DNA from 3 places in the Enterobacter cloacae complex sp. HYC080_NIDB genome. Region 1 is predicted to be linked to each of the others. Evidence: predicted binding sites of a transcription regulator. Region 1 holds the regulator's gene; each other region holds the start of a gene.
What was found. Region 1 encodes CRP, which controls carbon source genes, mostly activating them, when cyclic AMP is high. Its sites were predicted from a motif close to ATGTGANNNNNNTCACAT; they were not measured.

Region 1 (7,203 bases):
ATGTGGATTTCGCGGGCGGTATTGCGGTCACGGCGCTGGGTCATTGCCATCCTGCGCTGGTGGAGGCGCTGAAAACCCAGGGCGAAACCCTGTGGCACACCAGTAACGTATTCACCAACGAGCCGGCGCTGCGTCTGGGCCGCAAAATCATTGATGCCACGTTTGCCGAGCGTGTGCTGTTTATGAACTCCGGCACCGAAGCCAACGAAACCGCCTTTAAGCTGGCGCGTTATTACGCGACGACACGTCACAGCCCGTACAAAACCAAAATCATCGCCTTCCACAACGCCTTCCACGGGCGCTCGTTCTTTACCGTCTCCGTCGGCGGCCAGCCGAAGTATTCCGACGGCTTTGGCCCAAAACCGGCCGACATCATCCATGTGCCGTTTAACGATCTGCATGCGGTGAAAGCGGTGATGGACGACCACACCTGTGCGGTAGTCGTGGAGCCAATTCAGGGCGAAGGCGGCGTGACGGCGGCCACCCCGGAATTCCTGCAAGGGCTGCGCGCGCTGTGTGATGAGCATCAGGCGCTGCTGGTGTTTGATGAAGTGCAGTGCGGAATGGGACGTACCGGCGATCTGTTCGCTTATATGCACTACGGCGTGACGCCGGATATTTTGACCAGTGCCAAAGCGCTCGGCGGTGGTTTCCCGGTGAGTGCGGTGCTGACGACTCAGGAGATCGCCTCTGCGTTTCATGTCGGTTCGCACGGCTCAACCTATGGCGGTAACCCGCTGGCGAGCGCCGTGGCGGGTGCGGCATTTGATACCATCAATACCCCGGAAGTGCTGAACGGCGTGAATGCGAAGCGTGAGCTGTTCGTAAAACATCTGCAAAAGATCAATGACCAGTATGATGTGTTCAGCGAAATCCGTGGCATGGGTCTGCTGATGGGTGCCGAGCTCACGCCACAGTACAAAGGCCGCGCCCGCGATTTTCTGCATGCTGCCGCCCACGAAGGGGTAATGGTGCTGAATGCGGGGCCAGACGTGATGCGTTTCGCACCTTCGCTGGTGGTGGAAGAGAAAGACATTGAAGACGGGTTAACCCGCTTTGCCGTAGCGGTCGCGAAGATCGTTAAAGGCTAATACTCGGTTCGTTTTAACCGGCGCGTTAACCAAATGCCATGATGAGGACGCTGACGCCATGCCACCGACGAAATGGTGTGCATGGTGTTCAGGTGGCCCAGCACGCGCTGCAAATGCTGCTCCAGGGTGCTCATCGGCCCGTGGGTCAGCGTTTCCGGCGCTTCCAGAATGTTCGAATCCCCCGACTCACCCGGCGCGTCATACTCCAGACGCTGCTGACACCTCTGCAGGGCGATTTCACACGACTGCAAATAACGCTGCGCCAGATCCGGCGTCAGCATCGTGTGCTCGCGCGCCAGGGTGGTCATGGCGTTAATATGCTCGACGATAAACTGGCTATGCGTGACCCAGAGCTTCATGTCCGCCAGATAGTGCGCGTTAAAGCCTGGCTCCTGCATCGCCTGGTTGAGCGAGTTAAACAGGGCGTTGTGCGCCTGATTAACTTTCATCCGCTGATACGCCAGCGGGGAGGGCTGCGGGTCGTCGCTCAGGATCAGACGAATGGCCTGCTGGTCAGCCTCCAGCGCGTCGTGGGCGTTCTGGCGCAGCAATCCGCTTTGCCACTGCGGCCACAGCCAGACCATGCCACCAAAGGCGATCAGGCAGCCAATCAGCGTATCGATCAGGCGGGCAACGATAAACTGTTCCCCGTTTAGCGTAAGCAGCTGAAGGGTATATACCGCCGTCACCGTAAAGCCCACCATCGCCCAGCCGTAGTTTTTGCGGATAATCAGGTAACTCACCAGCGTAATCACCAGCATCCCTGCCAGGGTATACCCCTCGGGAACGTGGAAGTGTAGCGTTACGCCCGCAATAATCAGCCCCGCCATCGTGCCGCCTGCCCGATGCAGAATACGTACCCGCGTGGCGCCGTAGCCGTTCTGGGTGACAAACAGCACGGTCATTAAGATCCAGTACGGTTTCGGCAGATGCAGCGCCATGCCCATCAGACTGGCGATACTGAGCATAACGCTAATCCGCGCGGCATTGCGCAGGGCAGAAGACTTAAGAGAGAGATAGCTTCTGAGTGCTGGCAGGAGCGGCAGACGTTTTTGCTTATCCGCCATCAGGTCGCGGGGATACAGCGGGCGCTGGGTGCGCAGCACGCGGGCAATGCGGCTGAAGTGCCAGGCGGCAAACTGGCCGACCGGGTTATCCGGATGCTGACGAGCAATTTTCTCCAGCGCGCCGAGCTGTTTATCCATGTTAAAGCGCGTGGGGTAGCGGTGATAGAGAATGTCGTCCGCCAGCACCCGCAGGCGCGTGGAGACGGTCTGCGCATTCCAGCGGATCACCGCCTCGGCGTGGCTGCGCTCGACCAGCTTTTGCACCTCTTGTGGGTGATGAAGGCTCACGGAGATATGCTCCTGCAGATCCAGCCCCACCTGGAAAGTACGCAGCAGGCGTTTATATTCGTGATTCTTGTTGGCGGCGAGCATATGCAACTGCTGATAGCATTGGCTTATCAGATCCACCACCTTTTGCTGGCGCGTCAGCAGCGGCGGTAAGGATTTTTCCGGGTCGGTATGCTGGGTCAGCAAGGTGTATTTGGCTTCGCAGTAATCTGCAAGCTGCACATACAACAGGCTCAGAGATTCACGCAGCGGCTGTTCCCGCCACAGCCAGAACCAGAACCAGTTAAACAGCCCGTACCACAGCGTGCCGAGGGCGTAGATCAGCAGCGGCTCCCACACCGGCATATTCCCGGCGAGGCTCAGGGTGAAGATGGCGGCAATCAGTGAAGCGGGAAGCAGGCGGGCGTGCAGGGAACTGATTTCTGCTGTAACACCGAGGCTCATCGCCAGTACGGTCAGGATCAGCGGCAGCGGAATATCGCGCGCCAGTAAAAGCTGCACGGCGAGGCTACAGCCAGCAAACAGCGAACCGCCAACGATCAGGCGTTTGAAAAAGCGTTTATGCGGCGTGTCCAGACCTGCGATGTTGCAGCAGGCGGGAACGAGAGAAAACAGCAGACCCTGCTGGAGATGTCCCAGAATCAGGCCCACGGCCACAGGAAGGCACAACACCAGCGTTTGTCGCAGTGCGTAATTAACTTCCGGGTGATAGATCAGCCTGCGCCACATGGGGAATAGAGACAAAAACGGCGTGACACCTTGCGATGGCACGCCGTTTGAGCGGAATTAACGCGTTCCGTAGACCACGATGGTTTTACCGTGGGCAGAGATCAGGTTCTGATCTTCCAGCATTTTCAGGATACGACCCACCGTTTCGCGGGAGCAACCGACGATCTGACCAATTTCCTGACGGGTAATTTTAATTTGCATGCCGTCCGGGTGGGTCATGGCGTCTGGCTGTTTCGCCAGGTTCAGCAGGGTCTGCGCGATACGACCGGTGACGTCCAGGAAGGCGAGGTTACCCACTTTCTCGGATGTGACCTGCAGACGACGCGCCATCTGGGAAGAAAGACGCATCAGGATGTCAGGGTTTACCTGAATCAACTGACGGAATTTCTTGTAAGAAATTTCAGCCACTTCACATGCTGTCTTTGCACGAACCCAGGCGCTACGTTCCTGGCCTTCTTCAAACAGGCCCAGTTCACCGATAAAATCGCCCTGGTTCAGATAAGAAAGGATCATCTCTTTCCCTTCCTCATCTTTGATCAGCACTGCCACCGAGCCTTTGACGATGTAATACAACGTTTCCGCTTTTTCACCCTGGTGAATCAGCGTGCTCTTCGATGGGTACTTATGAATGTGGCAATGAGACAAGAACCATTCGAGAGTCGGGTCTGTTTGCGGTTTGCCAAGCACCATGCGCTGTTATCCTCTGTTATAAGCTGTCACCAGAGTCATCAGATGCATCCGGACTCTGGGGTTGCAATCGAATTCTTACCCATACCCTGGGAAGTCGGCTGTCGTAACGTTTCGCAGCCAGTAAAGTTTGATGTCCTCTGCATACATGTGTAACGTCAATGTATTACTGTAGCATCCTGAGTGTTTTAGCATAGCTTTCGCCGCGTGTCTCCTGGTGTCTCGCTTCAGCATGATGCAGGTCGCCTTCCGTTGCGAGAAATGTAACGCACGCGTAATCTGTCACCGAAAATGCAACGTTGGAGTTAAAGAATATGCAAGCGCGCGTGAAATGGGTTGAAGGTTTAACGTTCCTGGGCGAATCCGCGTCAGGGCACCAGATTTTGATGGACGGTAACTCCGGCGATAAAGCCCCCAGCCCAATGGAAATGGTGCTGATGGCGGCGGGTGGATGCAGCGCGATTGACGTGGTGTCGATTCTGCAAAAAGGTCGTCATGACGTGACGGATTGCGAGGTTAAACTCACCTCAGAACGTCGCGAAGAGGCGCCACGCCTGTTCACCCACATTAATCTGCACTTTGTGGTCACCGGTAAAGCGCTTAAAGACGCGGCGGTTTCGCGTGCGGTGGATCTGTCTGCGGAAAAATACTGCTCTGTGGCGTTAATGCTGGAGAAAGCGGTAAAAATCACGCATTCGTATGAAGTGATCGAGGCTTAATCTTTTGGCGGGTGGCGCTTCGCTGACCCGCCCTACAAAAGCATGAACGTAGGCCCGGTAAGCGCAGCGCCACCGGGCAGAACAACTCACGCAATCTGCTTCCCTTCCATCAACCGCTCCACCAGCGGCGTCATGATGAGCTCCATCGCCAGCCCCATTTTTCCGCCTGGTACCACTAACGTATTCATGTGCGAAATAAACGAGCCCTGCAGCATCGCCAGCAGCCAGGGATAATCAATGCCTTCGAGATTGCGGAAGTGGATCACCACAAAGCTCTCGTCCAGCGACGGGATGGTTTTCGCCGCGAACGGGTTAGAGGTGTCCACCGTCGGCACGCGCTGGAAGTTAATGTGCGTGCGGGAGAACTGTGGCGTGAGGTAGTTGATGTAGTCTTCCATGGAGCGCACCACCGAATCCATCACCGCTTCGCGCGAATGGCCGCGCTCGCTCATGTCGCGCGTCAGCTTCTGGATCCACTCCAGGTTCACGATAGGCACCACGCCAACCAGCAGATCCACATGACGCGCCACGTCATGCTGTGGGGTGACTACGCCGCCGTGTAATCCCTCATAAAACAGCACATCGGTGGGTTCCGGCAGCGGCTGCCAGGGGGTAAAGGTGCCCGGCACCTGATTCCACGGCACAGCTTCATCATAGGTATGCAGATACTTACGCGATTGCCCTTTGCCGCTCTGACCGTACTCCAGGAAGGTTTGCTCAAGGAGGCCAAAGTCATTGGCTTCGGGACCGAAATAGCTGATGTGTTTACCCAGATCGCGCGCCTTACGGATCGCCATGTCCATTTCAGGTCGCGTATAGCGGTGAAAACTGTCGCCTTCGACCTCCGCCGCCCGGAGATTCAGTTGGGCGAAAATCTTACGAAACGCGAGGCTGGTGGTGGTCGTTCCCGCACCACTCGACCCCGTAACGGCAATAATGGGATGTCTGGCAGACATAGCAACTCCCTGACTGAAAAGGTTGGAAGGTCAGCCGTGAAACGCGTTGCGGGGCATGATATTGACCGTCTCATGCAGTTCTGACCACACCAGCACCACGTCGCCGCTTTTCAGCTGGCGTTTTACATCGTTGACCTTCTGCTCGAGTGAGCGTTCATGTTCACCATAATCGGTGCCTTCACGTAATACAAAGCTTTCAATCAGATTATCGAGCGTTTCGGGAGACAGATCCTGCCAGGGGATGATCATTTTGCACCGTCCAGATAAGGAGTAAGCCAGTCAGGAATACGCGCCTCCAGCCACATTTTCGGGCGGCGCAGCGTCCCGCCAATAAATCCAACGTGGCCGCCATGTTCAGTCAACTGATAGTGAACATTGTCGGGAAGGAATTCCTGCGCGGGAATAGAGTGATGATCCATAAACGGGTCATCTTTGGCGTGAATAATCAGCGTCGGCTGGGTGATTTTGCTGAGCAACGGCATGGCGCTGCACTGACGGTAATAGTCGATCGCATCGGCGAAGCCGTGAATTTTTGCGGTGATCAGATCGTCGAATTCACGAATGCGGCGCACCTTTTTCAACTGGCGCAGGCTGACCGGCAGGGTATCCGGGTAAGCCTTCAGCTTACGTGCGGCGTTGGCTTTCAGCAGGTTGAGCAGATAGCGCTGATAGACGCGGGAAAACCCTTTATCCATATGGTAGCTGCACTGCTCCAGCATAAACGGCGCGGAGACAATCACTGCGGCATTGAGCGGTACGCTGTCGCCCTCTTTGGCCAGCAGGCAGGCGAGCATATTTCCGCCCAGCGAATACCCCACGGCCGCCGTTGGCACGGTGCCATAGTTTTCCCGCAGCCAGTGTAAAAACCAGGTTCCGTCTTCGGTTTCACCCGAGTGATAGATGCGTTTCTGTCGATTTGGCTCGCCGCTGCAGCCACGAAAATGCATCACCACCCCGAGCCAGCCGCGCGCTTTTGCTGCCTCAATCAATCCATGCGCATAAGGGCTGTGCAGACTCCCTTCCAGACCATGAAAAACCACCAGACGCGGCTTATGACGTGCCTGCTCGGGGTCTTCGCTCCAGGCGAGATCCAGAAAATCACCGTCTGGCAGGTCAAGCCGCTGCCAGTGCGGCGTGAACTGAACCTTACGGCGGATCAGCCGTGGCAGCATGGTCTGCAAATGGCAGTTGGACACACCGCGCATGGGCACGAACTCGGTGCTGTCTTCGGCTGCAATGTCGAAGTCTGTTGGAATGATTTGGGTCATAAGCGCGATGCTGATTCTTGTCGGAAATTAACGATACTTTCCGAATTGTACCCCGTTTAGCCTGGTTTTCCGAAACATGAACTGATCCCGATCACAAATCTTTACCGTGATTATTACTCTCAGGCTAATGATTCCGCTCTACGCTTAATTGATGCCTTTCCCACCAGAGCGCACACTTTACTCAACGTTAAGCAAATCAAAATGATTAGCTGAATCAGGAGGTTAATAATGTTATCTGGGCAAACACCCACCCGGCAATGGAACACGCGACGCAGCGAAAAAGCGCGTCGTCTGGCGTCCGTACCGGTGCAGGGCAAGGTACTGCCAACCGGCGATCTTGTCGCCATGCTGGAAAAACTGATCGCCCCTGGCGATAAGGTCGTTCTGGAAGGTAACAA
Region 2 (7,203 bases), 220 kb from region 1:
GCGTCCGCTAATTTCTGCGTCGCTGAGCGGAACACCCCGAGATCGCTGCCGACGGCAACAAAGGTGGCTCCCCACTCCAGATAACGTCGGGCGTCGGCTTCAACCGGCGCCAGTATGCCGCTCGGTTTACCGTGTGCTTTGGCGCGAGCAAATATGTGCTGGATCGCACGCTGCACGTCAGGGTGGCTGGCATTGCCCAGGTGGCCAAAGGCGGCAGCCAGATCGCTTGGGCCGACAAAGATACCGTCCACACCGTTTGTGGCTGCAATAGCGTCGAGGTTATCAACCCCCTGCTGGCTCTCAATCTGCACCAGAACAGTGATGTTGCTATTGGACTGCGCGAAGTAGTCCGGCACGGTGCCGAACATGTTGGCGCGGTGTGAGACGGAGACGCCGCGGATCCCTTCCGGCGGGTAGCGCGTTGACGCCACGGCCAGCGCCGCTTGTTCCTGGGTTTCCACAAACGGGATGAGGAAATTGTAGAACCCGATATCCAGCAAACGTTTGACGATCACCGGGTCATTGGTTGGCACTCGCACCACCGGGGCGCTGGCGCTGCCTTTCAGGGCCATCAGTTGCGGAATAAAGGTGCTGATATCATTTGGCGCATGTTCGCCGTCGAGCACCAGCCAGTCAAAACCAGCAAGGCCCAGCACTTCAGTACTTATTGGGTTTGCCAGCGCAGACCAACAGCCAATCTGGATCTGGTGCGCCGCAAGGGCCGCTTTAAACGTATTCGGGAAGATATTGTTATTCATCACTTATACCTTTTTAATTCCGCAGTTTGAGCCGGGATTATTTATTGCGAAACACACTGTTTTTATATTTATTTCTCTGACTGAATGTTGGCAATATAAAATCGTCCTTCAGTATAATCGTCACTTCACAACAGCACATTGTTTTTATGCTCAAGTATTGCGCCTCATTTCAACGCCATTTTGAGCATATGCACAACGCTGTGGGCGCTAATGCACAGAATCAGGGATTAGTCAGCCTGACGCGATCGCGATCACATTTTTACCGGTCTTCTGCTGACATTCTTTATTTCCTCGAGAATAAAACGATTATCCAACGGGTTAAATTTACTATCTGACACTTTGCCGGAGAAATGTGAATAATGGCCGATATTGAAATTAGAGAGGCATCGCCGACGGCGTTTTATATAAAAGTTCACGATACGGATAACGTGGCGATTATTGTCAATGACAATGGCTTAAAAGCGGGAACACGCTTCCCGGACGGACTGAAGTTAATTGAACATATTCCCCAGGGGCATAAGGTCGCACTGGTCGATATTCCTGCCCATGGGGAGATCGTGCGTTACGGTGAAGTCATCGGCTATGCCGTTCGCGCAATTCCGCAGGGAAGCTGGATTGAGGAGTCGCTGGTTGAGCTGCCAAAAGCGCCACCGCTGAACACCCTGCCACTTGCCACCCGCGTACCGGAACCGCTTCCCCCACTGGAAGGCTATACCTTTGAAGGCTATCGCAATCCGGACGGCAGCGTCGGTACCAAAAATCTTCTTGGTCTCACCACCAGCGTACACTGCGTGGCGGGCGTGGTGGATTACGTGGTGAAAATCATCGAACGCGATCTGCTGCCGAAATACCCGAACGTCGATGGCGTGGTTGGCCTGAACCATCTCTATGGCTGCGGCGTAGCGATCAACGCGCCAGCGGCGGTCGTGCCGATCCGTACCATTCATAATATTGCCCTCAACCCGAATTTTGGCGGCGAGGTGATGGTGATTGGTCTGGGGTGCGAAAAACTCCAGCCTGAGCGTCTGCTGCAGGGTACCGAAGACGTCAAAGCCATTCCGGCAGACGAGGCCAGCATTGTACGCTTGCAGGACGAACGCCACATTGGGTTCCGGTCTATGGTCGACGATATTCTGCAGGTTGCCGAGCGTCACCTGGATAAGCTCAACCGACGCCAGCGCGAAACCTGCCCCGTGTCCGACCTGGTGGTGGGCACCCAGTGCGGCGGCAGCGATGCGTTCTCTGGCGTGACGGCCAACCCGGCGGTGGGCTTTGCGTCCGATCTGCTTGTTCGTTGCGGTGCGACGGTGATGTTCTCTGAAGTGACCGAAGTCCGTGATGCCATCCATTTACTGACGCCGCGCGCCGTCAATGAAGACGTGGGCAAGCGCCTGCTTGAGGAGATGGCCTGGTACGATAACTATCTCGACATGGGTAAAACCGACCGTAGCGCGAATCCGTCTCCGGGAAACAAAAAAGGGGGCCTGGCGAACGTCGTGGAAAAAGCCCTGGGTTCAATTGCTAAATCCGGCCAAAGCGCGATTGTGGAAGTCCTCTCTCCGGGACAGCGGCCGACCAAACGCGGCCTGATCTACGCGGCAACGCCTGCCAGCGATTTTGTTTGCGGCACCCAGCAGGTGGCATCCGGCATTACGGTACAGGTCTTTACCACCGGACGCGGCACGCCGTATGGCCTGATGGCAGTCCCGGTGATCAAAATGGCGACGCGCACCGAGCTGGCAAACCGCTGGTACGACTTAATGGATATCAACGCGGGAACCATCGCCACCGGAGAAGAGAGCATTGAGGACGTGGGCTGGAAGCTATTCCACTTCATTCTGGACGTGGCAAGCGGGCGCAAGAAAACGTTCTCGGACCAGTGGGGATTACATAACCAGCTGGCGGTGTTTAACCCGGCACCAGTGACGTGATGACTTCCCACCCTGCCCTCTCCCTACGGGGGAGAGGGCAAAAAAAACAGCGAACGGTCCCCTCTCCCGGTGGGTTAGGGTGAGGGGGAAACCAGCACTACATCAATCCCGCTTTTACGCAATCCATCCAGACTTTCCGCCGGAATGCCCTCATCGACAATAATCATATCAATCCTTTGCGTATCAATGATTTTATGCAGGCTTGAGCGGTTGAACTTGCTGGAATCAGTCACAACGATAATGCGCTCTGCCACCTCGCACATTTTGCGATTCAGACGCGCTTCATCCTCGTTATGCGTGCTCACGCCACGATCCAGATCGATGGCATCAACGCCCAGGAACAGCAAATCAAAGTGATAATTCTGTAAGGACTGTTCCGCCTGGTCGCCATAGAAAGACTGCGACTGACGACGCAAGTGGCCGCCGGTCATCAGCAGTTCCACCCCTTCCGCTTCCAGCAACGCATTCGCCACATTCATTCCATTGGTCATGGCAATGACATCCGTGTGCTGGCGCAGCATTCTGGCAATTTCAAAGGTCGTGGTGCCAGAGTCGAGAATAATGCGATGGCCCGGCTTCACCAGCGCGGCGGCGGCCTGAGCGATGCTGCGCTTGACCGCCGTATTGAGCGAACTTTTATCCTCAACGGAGGGCTCGATGCCGGGCACATTACCTTCACAAATTAGCGCCCCGCCGTAAGCGCGAACAGCGATGCCCTGCCTTTCCAGGAATGCCAGATCGTTACGGATCGTCACTGTCGATACGCCATATAAATGAGAAAGATCGTTAACCTGCACGCTTCCCTGCGCCCGCAACCGCTGAATGATCTGCTCTCGCCTTTCACTGGTACCGGTGACGCGCTTTTCTGCGGATGAATCGGAGCTATTCATATGAAGTCCTTAATCAATACACTTTCGTTTCATTTCGTTTTGCCTATTAACGCCTTTCTTTTTGTGGAATGCAAGCGCTGTCTGGGGGACATACGCAAACAAGCTCAACGCTGAAACCTTTCATTATGTTTCTTTTGTGAAACAGATCGGAAAACTATTATCTTTCGTTTTATTTTTACATCACCATAATGCAGGATTAAATGAAACAAAACGAAAGATTACTACCAACGCCATCCGAAATGGAGAGGAAAGTGAAACATCTGACAGAAATGGTGGAACAACATAAACGGGGGAAGGCAAACGGAATTTATGCCGTCTGTTCCGCACATCCACTGGTACTTGAAGCGGCCATTCGTTACGCCCAGTTACGCTGCACGCCACTGCTGATCGAAGCGACCTCAAACCAGGTGGATCAGTTTGGCGGCTACACCGGCATGACGCCCGCCGATTTTCACGGTTTCGTTAGCAGGCTGGCGGAGTTCCTTGGTTTTCCGACGTCACAATTGATCCTCGGCGGCGATCACCTGGGCCCAAACCGGTGGCAAAACCTGTCGGCTTTACAGGCGATGGCGAACGCCGACGATCTGATCAGAAGCTACGTCACTGCGGGGTTTAAGAAGATCCATCTGGACTGCAGTATGCCCTGCGAGGACGATCCGGTTCCCTTAACCGATGCCATCGTCGCTGAGCGCGCCGCGCGTCTGGCCAAAATTGCCGAAGACACCTGCCGGGCGAAATTTGGTGTAGCCGATCTGGTCTACGTTATTGGCACGGAGGTGCCGGTTCCCGGTGGTGCACATGAAACGCTGAGTGAACTTGAAGTCACCACGCCTGAGGCGGCGCTCGCCACGCTTGAAGCGCATCGCCATGCATTTGAGAAAGTGGGGTTGAACGACATCTGGCCACGCATTATCGGCCTGGTGGTTCAGCCTGGCGTGGAGTTCGACCACGCCCACGTCTGCGATTATCAACCGCAAAAAGCCATCGCCCTGAGTGAAATGGTTGAAACCTATGACACGCTGGTATTTGAAGCGCACTCCACTGACTACCAGACATCACAGGCGTTGCGCCAGCTGGTGAAAGATCACTTTGCAATCTTAAAAGTCGGCCCGGCCCTGACCTTTGCCCTGCGTGAAGCGCTGTTCTCACTGGCCGCCATTGAAGAGGAGCTGCTGCCAGCCAAAGCCAGCTCTGGCCTGCGTCACGTACTGGAAAACGTGATGCTCGATCGCCCCGAGTACTGGCAAAGCCATTATCACGGTGACGGCAACGCACGGCGGCTGGCACGGGGCTACAGCTACTCCGACCGCGTGCGCTATTACTGGCCAGACAGCGAGATTGACGATGCCTTTGAACGACTGGTCCGCAACCTGGATGACGAACCCATCCCGCTGCCGCTCATCAGTCAGTATTTGCCGTTGCAATACGGCAAAGTTCGCGAGGGCGCTCTCAAGTCGACACCGCGGGAACTCATCATTGACCACATTCAGGACATACTCCAGCAGTACCATGCCGCCTGCGAAGGCGTACCGACTCAACACGCATAATTAAAAAAGAGGAAAACACTATGCCAAACATTGTCTTATGCCGCATTGATGAACGCCTGATCCACGGACAGGTGGGCGTTCAGTGGGTAGGGTTTGCGGGGGCGAACCTGGTTCTGGTGGCAAATGACGAGGTTGCAGACGATCCGGTTCAACAGAACCTGATGGAAATGGTACTTGCGGAAGGGATCGCCGTGCGCTTCTGGTCTCTGCAAAAAGTTATCGACAACATTCACCGCGCCGCTGACCGCCAGAAGATTCTGCTGGTCTGTAAATCACCCGCCGATTTTTTAACGCTGGTAGAGGGCGGCGTGCCCATCACCCGTATTAACGTCGGAAACATGCATTACGCCAGTGGCAAACGGCAAATTGCCAAAACGGTATCTGTCGACGCGAACGATATCACTGCGTTCAACGGCCTGAAAGCGGCCGGGGTGGAATGCATCGTTCAGGGCGTTCCAACAGAGGCTGCTTTGGATCTCTTTAAACTGCTATGAGGGATTCACAATGGAAATCAGTCTGTTGCAGGCTTTCGCGCTGGGGCTTCTCGCCTTTATCGCGGGCCTGGATATGTTTAACGGGTTAACACACATGCACCGCCCGGTGGTACTGGGGCCACTGGTTGGTCTGATTCTGGGCGATCTGCATACCGGCATTCTGACCGGCGGCACGTTAGAGCTGGTCTGGATGGGTCTGGCGCCGCTGGCTGGTGCGCAACCGCCAAACGTGATTATCGGCACCATTGTCGGCACCACGTTTGCCATTACCACAGGCGTGAAACCGGATGTCGCCGTTGGGGTCGCTGTACCGTTTGCTGTTGCGGTACAAATGGGCATTACCTTCCTCTTCTCCGTGATGTCCGGCGTCATGTCCCGTTGCGATCGCATGGCGGCTAATGCGGACACGCACGGTATTGAACGGGTTAACTATCTTGCCCTGCTGGCGCTGGGTATCTTCTACTTTCTCTGCGCTTTTCTGCCAATTTACTTCGGTGCGGAGCACGCGAAAACCGCCATTGATGTCCTGCCGGAACGTCTGATAGACGGTCTCGGTGTTGCAGGCGGCATCATGCCAGCCATCGGCTTCGCCGTGCTGCTGAAGATCATGATGAAAAACGTCTACATCCCTTACTTCATTATCGGTTTTGTCGCTGCGGCCTGGCTGAAACTTCCGGTGCTGGCGATTGCGGCTGCTGCGCTGGCGATGGCGCTGATCGACCTGATGCGTAAATCACCTGAACCGACTGCGTCAACGGCCCAGAAAGAGGAATTCGAAGATGGCATCTAATCAAACCACTCTGCCAGGCGTGTCTGAAAGTGAAGAGACCCTGCTCACCGGCGTAAACGAAAACATCTATGAAGACCAGAGCATCGGTGCCGAACTGACGAAAAAGGACATTAACCGTGTCGCATGGCGCTCCATGCTATTACAGGCCTCGTTTAACTACGAGCGTATGCAGGCCTCCGGCTGGCTGTATGGATTACTGCCTGGGCTGAAAAAGATCCACACCAACAAGCGGGACCTGGCGCGGGCGATGAAAGGCCACATGGGGTTCTTTAATACCCATCCGTTCCTGGTCACCTTTGTTATCGGCATCATTCTGGCGATGGAGCGCTCCAAGCAGGATGTGAACAGCATCCAGAGCACCAAAATTGCCGTGGGCGCGCCGCTCGGCGGCATTGGCGATGCCATGTTCTGGCTCACGCTGCTGCCCATCTGCGGCGGTATTGGTGCCAGCCTGGCGCTACAGGGTTCGATTCTGGGTGCGGTGATCTTTATCGTGCTGTTTAACGTGGTGCACCTCGGCCTGCGCTTTGGTCTGGCGCACTACGCCTACCGGATGGGCGTTGCCGCGATCCCGTTGATTAAAGCCAACACCAAAAAGGTCGGCCACGCTGCGTCTATCGTCGGGATGACGGTGATCGGCGCGCTGGTAGCAACCTATGTGCGCCTGAATACCACGCTTGAAATCAAAGCCGGGGATGCGGTTGTCAAACTGCAAGCCGACGTCATCGACAAGCTGATGCCCGCATTTCTGCCGCTGGTCTATACCCTGACCATGTTCTGGCTGGTGCGTCGT
Region 3 (7,203 bases), 910 kb from region 1:
TCGCGCATATCCGCCACCGCGCTTGCCACGTCCGGGTAATTTTTGGAGAGCACGCCCACCAGCACATGGCCTTCCGCCGCCTCGTAAATGGCGCTGGCATTGGCCTTCGAACCTGCCAACACGTTCAGGCAGACGCGGTCACGGTAAAAATTGGGGGTCAGTTTCATGCCTTTTTCTCCTGTCCTAACACTTCGCTAATGCGGCGGTACACGATGTTCAGCTGGTCAGCATTTACGCTGCGCACGTCCGCTTCGATAATCCCTTCGTTGGCCTTGTAGCCACGGAAATAGATGGCGTATTCACCCTGCTTGAGCTTATTCACCAAGTCACCGGTGCCCACGCCGGTGGTCGCTTCGTCAAATTTAATCTCGGTGCGGGCAATATCGCGCCCGGCGCTGTCCCAGACTACGCGCGCGGTGACGCCGTTCAGGGTGTTAAGCGCGTCGATAAACGGCGTCATCTTCGCCACCATCTCGGCACCGCTCTCTTTGGTCGCCGTGAGGTAGTGTTCGATGGCGCAGGTCAGGCCGAGAATGCCCTCTTTACCCACCTTCATCGCGCGGCCAATACCTGCCGTCTGGCGTTTCACCCACTCAACGTACTGGGTTTTGCCGATCACCAGCCCGCTGGTTGGCCCTTCGATCGCCTTCGCACCGCTGTAGATCACCAGATCCGCGCCGGAACGGTAGTAAACATGCAGATCTTCTTCCGCTGCGGCATCGACGATCAGCGGCAGATCGTGTTTACGAGCGACTACTGCCGCCTGCTCGACGCTGAGCATGCTTTTCTGCACGCAGTGGTGAGATTTGATATAGAGGATCGCCGCCGTGCGCGGGGTGATCGCCGCCGCCAGCTGATCGGCGGAACATTCGTTGGCATAGCCCGCTTCGACCAGTTTTCCGCCGCCCAGCGCGACCATGGTGCCCACCGGCGCGCCAAAGTTAACGTTGTGGCCTTTCGGCAGGACAATCTCGTTGTTCGCAATCGGAGTCACGTGCAGGTTTTCCAGCAGCCAGTCGCTGTCTTTGACCAGCACTGCCGCTACGGACTGGGCAATGCCCGCCGACGCGCAGGAGACCACCGTCGCGCCCTCCACATCAAGAAGCTTCGCGATGTATTCCCCGGTTTTGTTGACCAGATCCTTCATCTCAAAATAGTGATTCATGCCGTCCATTGCGGCCTGCACCACTTCCGGGCGCGGCGTGGAAACGCCCAGCGCCGTCATGCGGCCCGAGGTGTTGATAACTTGCTTTAAGTGGTACTTCTCATAAATCGAAGGCATGTTCCGTGCTCCCTTGTTCGGTCATGTAGCCCTTGCCCGCGCGGATCGCGGCAAGCGGCACCAGAATATGTTCAGCCTGCAGGCTGTCGTTTTCGGCATCCGTCAGCACCGTTGGCTGGCGTTTAATCGTGAACAGCGTCAGGTCGGCGTCGAGGCCGGGCTGGATGCGGCCTTTACGCGTCAGGCGCAGACCGTCCGCGGCGTTGGCGGTGACGCAGTCAATGACCTGCGGCAAAGACATGCCGATGGCGAGAAACTTCGACATCACGCTTGCAAGCGACCCGACCGGTCCGTTAATCCGGTTACGGCAGTAGATATCCGAGCTGATGGTGTGCGGCAGAATGCCCATCGCGATGGCGCGTTTCGCCACCTCAAAGCTGAAGCTCGCCGTACCGTGCCCCACGTCCAGACGCACGCCGCGCTTCAGGGCGGAGGTGATGGAGGCGCGCAGCTCGCCGGAGGGCGTCAAAATACGGTTGGGTTTGCCGTTGTAGCAGTGGGTGATGATGTCGCCGGAACTGAGCAGTTCGGCAATCTCGTCGAGGTTCGGCGGGTTGTTGCCGATGTGCACCATCAGCGGCAGATCGCCGTTCTCGCTCTGGATGGCTTTCGCGCGCTCCAGTGGCGTAATGCCGTTTTCACCGACCACGCTGCTGCTCATGCGCGCTTTCAGGCCGACGATAAAATCAGGGTGGCGTTTTATTGCCTGCTTCACGGCATCGGCATCAATATTCGCCATATTGGCCAGTTCGTTCTGGGCAATCAGCCCGACGCGGGAGATGTTCAGCAGGGCAAACACCTCGGTGGCGGCCTTGCGGGTAATTTCATAGAAATCATCCACGTCATCTGCCCCGGTACTGCCGGCATCCACCACGGTGGTGACGCCCGTGGCAATGCCTACGCTGTCCGGCTCGTCGTGATAAATCGGCGAGTTCGGGTAGCAGTGGACGTGAGAGTCAATCCAGCCTGCGCTGACGAACACATCACCGTTCAGCTCAACCGTTTTACGGGCGGGAGCGTCAATGTCACCCAGCGCGGCGATTTTCCCGTCCTGAATGGCGATATCGGTCAGGGTATCGTCGGCGAGGCGCGCGCGGCGCAGGAGTAAATCAAACATGGGGTTCTCCTGATAAGGCGGGCGCCTGAGCGCCCGCGGGTATTAAAGGGCGACCGGGAACAGCCAGCCCAAAATCATTGCACCGAGGATGGCGCCACCGGTGATCGGCTTCTGCCAGATGTAGAACAGCAGCGCGCCCACCAGCGAACCGACGCCGATAGGAATAGAGGCGGTCATGGCGCTGAGGATAATCAACGGCCCGAGGAAGCGGCCTGAGGCGTTACCCGCGCCCATCATCACGTCAGCCCCGTAGGTGGAGTTGCTCTGGTTGATGGTGAACTTACGCGCCAGGATGATGACGTAGCCAATCGCCAGGCCAATCACCAGGCCGGTTATCAGCGCGGCAATAAAGTTGGTCACCGGGAACATAATTCCCGCGCCCAGCAGCAGCGCCGGTACACCAAGGCCTACGCCGGTCTGGATCGCCCCGCCGATATCCAGAATACCGACCAGCGACCCTTCAATAATGCGCGCGAACAGGAAGCTGGCGCCAAACGCGGCGACCGCGCCGTACACGCCGGTGTCCATTCCCGCTTTCAGCATCGCCACGAAGGCCACTTCGTTAAACGCGCCGATGCCGTAGAGGTAGTACATGTGCGTCCCGGCGAACACGCCGGAGGAGAGCAGGCCAACGAAGATCGGGAACGACCAGTCGGCATACCAAAAACCTTTATTCTGTTCCATGTCGAGGCTCCTGTTATTTACCGCTGAGCGAGTTGTGGATCATGTCGAGCCAGTTCGGCACGGTCAGATGGAAGGATTCGATCATCTTCATGTCGAAGCCGCGGAAGAAGCCGCTCAGCACGAAGAGCAGAACGATCGCCGCCATCATCACTTTAGTGACGTGGTTCCAGCCGCACTCTTCAACGCCTTTACCGATCAGGATCCCCAGCACCAGGCCCGGTACGGCGTTACCCATGATCAGCTGTGCCGCGCCGCCAAAGATGGTGGCCCAGAAGCCCGATTTTTTACCGGCGTCGATGGCCGCCAGCCAGAAGATCACCGGCATCACGGTGTTGACCAGCAGGTTCGCAGCGGGCACCAGCACCTTCACGGCGGTGACCTGAAGCGCAGCCGGTACGGAGGAGGCCGTCAGGTTAAGGAAAGTCACGACGATCATGCCGATCACGCCACAGGCAATCGCCATTTTGCGCGGATCGTGCAGCGTTTCGCCGACGTTACGGTTTTTGATCATCAGTGCCGCCGCGCCCCAGTTTGGGATGATGCGGTGGTCAACGTCCTGTGTGAAAGCACCCGCGGCCACGGAAGAGGCCCAGGCGTTAAAGAAGAAACCTAACCCAAAGGAGAAGTGAGAAGCGGGATCCCCTTCGCAGGAGTTCAGTTCCCCCAACGTACGAAACGCGCCCATACCCTGAGTGGTAGGCGCATGAAACATGCGTGCAGCCCCGGCCCCAACACCGACGCCTACCAGGCCGCCGATAATGAGCGATTTTATTAATATAATTAAGAACATCAGTCTGCCCTTTTATGAATAATCAGCGTTGCGTGACGAAGTCCACCCGATCGAGATTGATGGCGGTCACGTTGACGATCACATCCAGCTCCACGCTGTAGGTGCGTCTTTCCCGGCGCAAAAAGAAGAACAGAAACGCTTCTTTACGCACCGCTTCTTGCGCCTGAACGACCTGCACATCCTGTGGCTCAATACGCAGTAAGATATGCGGTGAGGCTTTCATCACCGCGGCCTGAACGTGGTTGAGCGCGTCGGCAAAGGCGCGCGCTTTGGCGTCGCCCTTCCCCTTCACTCTCACCGTGGTTGTGAACTGTTCTTTCATGCTTATGCGCCGTGTTTCTTCTGCCACGCCTGCACCAGACGCTCGCCCAGCTCTTCTTTGTCCATAAAGCCAAAGCCCAGCACGTTGCAGCCTTCGTTGATGGCGGTGACGCCTTCATCCACCGAACGCATGCCGTATTTGGCTTTGTAGCCATACTTGGTTTGCGCGGTAATCGCGCCCGCGCCGCCGCTGCCGCAGAAGGAGATGCCGAAGGTGGCGTTTTCCGCTTTCATTACGTCGCCGAGCTTCATATCCGCTGCCATGCCCGGCACAACCACCGCGCGTCCACCTGCTTTTTCCACCCCGGCCGCCACTTTCTGACCTTTACCCAGGCGATCGCCAATCACGACTGTAATCTGTTCCATGTGTTGCTCCTTAAAGGTTGTCTTTCGCGACTTCAAAGTGAACGGAGAGCAGCCAGGCCTCTTCATCAGGAAGGTTGCCAAACTGCGCCACCACTTCACGGGCAAGCCGCATTGAATCCGGTGAAATTTCGTCAAACAGCTCTGCTTCAACCTCCGGCAGCGGCTCGCCGGTCACGGACCGGTGCGCCATGGCGCGAACGTGGGAGGTGAGCATCTGCTCCTGTACTGCGTTGGGGATGATGTTGTGCCGGGCCAGCAGGGCATAGACCTGCTGTAGCATGGTGTTCGCGAGCTGTTCTGTTTGCACCGCCTGTTCCCCAACATCGTTCATTACCGCTCCGTTAATCACTCGTCTTACCCCGTTAATGGCTCTGGAATAAAACTAACGGTGGGGAGGAAGGGTTTGTAGAGAGTTGTTTTCCACTTCGAAGTGGAAAGGCAAGCCGCGGCAGTGATCTGTGCCACATAAATACGGTGAATGCGGTCAAATCAATGCATTTACGTGATGAATATCACTGATTCCAGCGGTCAAAGGCGGGCAGAGGCAACGAAAACGTTCAGGCGTGGTAATGCAAAAATGTGATGGCGATAGGGTTTACTTATCACCACGCAAAAAAAAACGGGAGCCACTGGCTCCCGTTGGGTGTTGGTCCGATGCGCGATCGGTTAACGGTATTTCTTGTGATACGTGTTGCGGGTCGTCACGAACTGCTCGGCCGCCGCCTGAGCTTCTTTGACTTTGCCTTCGTTGGCCAGCTTCAGCGCGCCGTCGATCTGGCCGACCAGCACGTCAAAGCCGTGGCGATAGTCTTTCATCTCTGCGCTGTCAGCCGCTTTGCTTTCCAGCTTCGGCGGTGTCGCTTTTTGGGCGTCCAGCGCCGCTTCACGCATTTTGGTCAGGGCGTCTTTCATTTCCGCCGCATTGTCCGTCTTTTGCACCACCTTCAGGTTTTGCCCGAGGATGCCCATGTCTTCTTCAAGATCGGCAGCAAACGCAGAAGAGCCAAGAACCAGCGTTGAAGCCGCGACGATCGCTAACAGATGTTTACGCATTGCTCACTTCCTTTTTTATTATTAACAAAACGCTATCTTTATTGACCCGCAATTTTCATCTCGGGCAGCAGTACAGAACCACACTGTATATTGCTACGTGTTTCAATATCGTTACCGACCGTAACGATGTTGCGCCACATGTCCTTCAGGTTGCCGGCGATGGTGATTTCGCTCACCGGATACTGAATTTCACCGTTTTCGACCCAGAAGCCCGCCGCCCCGCGAGAATAGTCTCCGGTGATGCCGCTGACGCCCTGGCCCATCAGTTCGGTTACCACCAGACCGGTGCCCATCTCTTTCAGCATCTGCTCAAAGTTCAGGCCCTGCCCGGCAATACGCCAGTTATGGATACCGCCCGCGTGACCAGTACTTTTCAGCCCCAGCTTGCGCGCGGAGTAGTTGGTCAGCAGCCACTGGGTCAGAATGCCGTCCTTAACGATATCGCGGCGTTCCGTGCGCACACCTTCGCTGTCGAACGGCGTAGAGGCCAGCCCTTTCAGCAGATGCGGGTGTTCTTCAATGGTCAGCCATTCCGGCAGGATCTGCTTGCCCAGCGAGTCGAGCAGGAAGGTGGATTTACGGTAAACGGAGCCACCGGCGATAGCGCCCACCAGATGACCAAACAGACCGGTTGCCACTTCATTGGCAAAAATCACCGGGGCTTTCATGGTAGAGAGTTTACGCGGCGACAGGCGAGACAGCGTGCGTTCGGCACACTCTTTGCCCACCCACTCCGGCGACTGCAAATCCCCCAGCGCGCGGCCAATGGTGTAAGCGTAGTCACGCTCCATGTCACCGTTCTCTTCGGCGATGACGCAGCTGGAGAGCGAGTGACGGGTGGAGCAGTAGCCCTGCAGCATGCCGTGGCTGTTGCCGAAAACTTTGATGCCGTAGTGGCTGTTGAAGCTGCCGCCTTCGGTATTGGTGATGCGCTTGTCGGCCTGCAGGGAAGCCTGCTCGGCACGCGCGGCCAGCTCGATGGCTTCATCCGGGGTGACTTCTGCCGGGTGGAAGAGATCAAGATCCGGCGCGTCAAAGGCCAGCAGCTCTTTATCGGCCACGCCGGCGTAAGGATCCGGCGAGGTGTATCGGGCGATATCCAGCGCCGCCTGCACCGTGCGGGCAATGGCATCCGGGCTGAGATCGGTAGACGACGCGCTGCCTTTGCGATTCTGGTGATACACCGTGATCCCAAGCGCGCCATCGCTATTGAATTCTACGTTCTCCACTTCGCCATAGCGGGTGCTCACGCTGATACCGGTGGTTTTGCTGACCGCCACTTCGGCGCCATCTGATTTTTCTGAAGCAAGCATCAGCGCGGTGGAGACGGCTTCTTCCAGAATCTTACGCTGCGCTTCAACTTGTGAGGTTACTTTCATCGCAAATGCCATACTGTAAGAGAGAGTTAAATGAAGTCTAACAGAGAACCGTTTTTCAGTGCGCGTCTTAACTGGTAACATTAGCCTCTTTTTTTAAGGAGCCTGACATGACTAAGCAGCCCGAAGACTGGCTCGACGACGTTCCCGGTGATGACATCGAAGACGAAGATGATGAGATCATCTGGGTCAGTAAAAGTGAAATTAAACGCGA

Region 2: the regulator CRP is predicted to act here: its motif matches at 998-1,015, upstream of garD (galactarate dehydratase).
Region 3: the regulator CRP is predicted to act here: its motif matches at 5,010-5,027, upstream of O1723_RS19260 (glycine dehydrogenase).

The regions. Positions count from the first base shown of each region.
Region 1 is NZ_CP114212.1:405,831-413,033, forward strand. It holds gene argD (bifunctional acetylornithine/succinyldiaminopimelate transaminase) at 1-1,091, shown strand, start outside; gene O1723_RS01815 (YccS/YhfK family putative transporter) at 1,088-3,175, opposite strand; gene crp (cAMP-activated global transcriptional regulator CRP) at 3,233-3,865, opposite strand; gene O1723_RS01825 (OsmC family protein) at 4,177-4,581, shown strand; gene O1723_RS01830 (phosphoribulokinase) at 4,668-5,537, opposite strand; gene O1723_RS01835 (YheU family protein) at 5,568-5,786, opposite strand; gene O1723_RS01840 (hydrolase) at 5,783-6,805, opposite strand; gene mdcA (malonate decarboxylase subunit alpha) at 7,034-7,203, shown strand, end outside.
Region 2 is NZ_CP114212.1:628,037-635,239, reverse strand. It holds gene garL (2-dehydro-3-deoxyglucarate aldolase) at 1-758, opposite strand, end outside; gene garD (galactarate dehydratase) at 1,118-2,689, shown strand; gene O1723_RS03020 (DeoR family transcriptional regulator) at 2,764-3,579, opposite strand; gene kbaZ (tagatose-bisphosphate aldolase subunit KbaZ) at 3,831-5,126, shown strand; gene agaV (PTS N-acetylgalactosamine transporter subunit IIB) at 5,147-5,620, shown strand; gene agaW (PTS N-acetylgalactosamine transporter subunit IIC) at 5,631-6,410, shown strand; gene agaE (PTS N-acetylgalactosamine transporter subunit IID) at 6,400-7,203, shown strand, end outside.
Region 3 is NZ_CP114212.1:4,052,928-4,060,130, forward strand. It holds gene dagF (2-dehydro-3-deoxy-phosphogluconate aldolase) at 1-167, opposite strand, end outside; gene O1723_RS19230 (DgaE family pyridoxal phosphate-dependent ammonia lyase) at 164-1,282, opposite strand; gene O1723_RS19235 (amidohydrolase/deacetylase family metallohydrolase) at 1,266-2,399, opposite strand; gene O1723_RS19240 (DUF4310 family protein) at 2,442-3,083, opposite strand; gene O1723_RS19245 (DUF4311 domain-containing protein) at 3,097-3,873, opposite strand; gene O1723_RS19250 (DUF4312 family protein) at 3,896-4,195, opposite strand; gene O1723_RS19255 (SFCGS family glycine-rich protein) at 4,198-4,560, opposite strand; gene O1723_RS19260 (glycine dehydrogenase) at 4,571-4,909, opposite strand; gene cybC (cytochrome b562) at 5,227-5,613, opposite strand; gene pmbA (metalloprotease PmbA) at 5,652-7,004, opposite strand; gene yjgA (ribosome biogenesis factor YjgA) at 7,100-7,203, shown strand, end outside.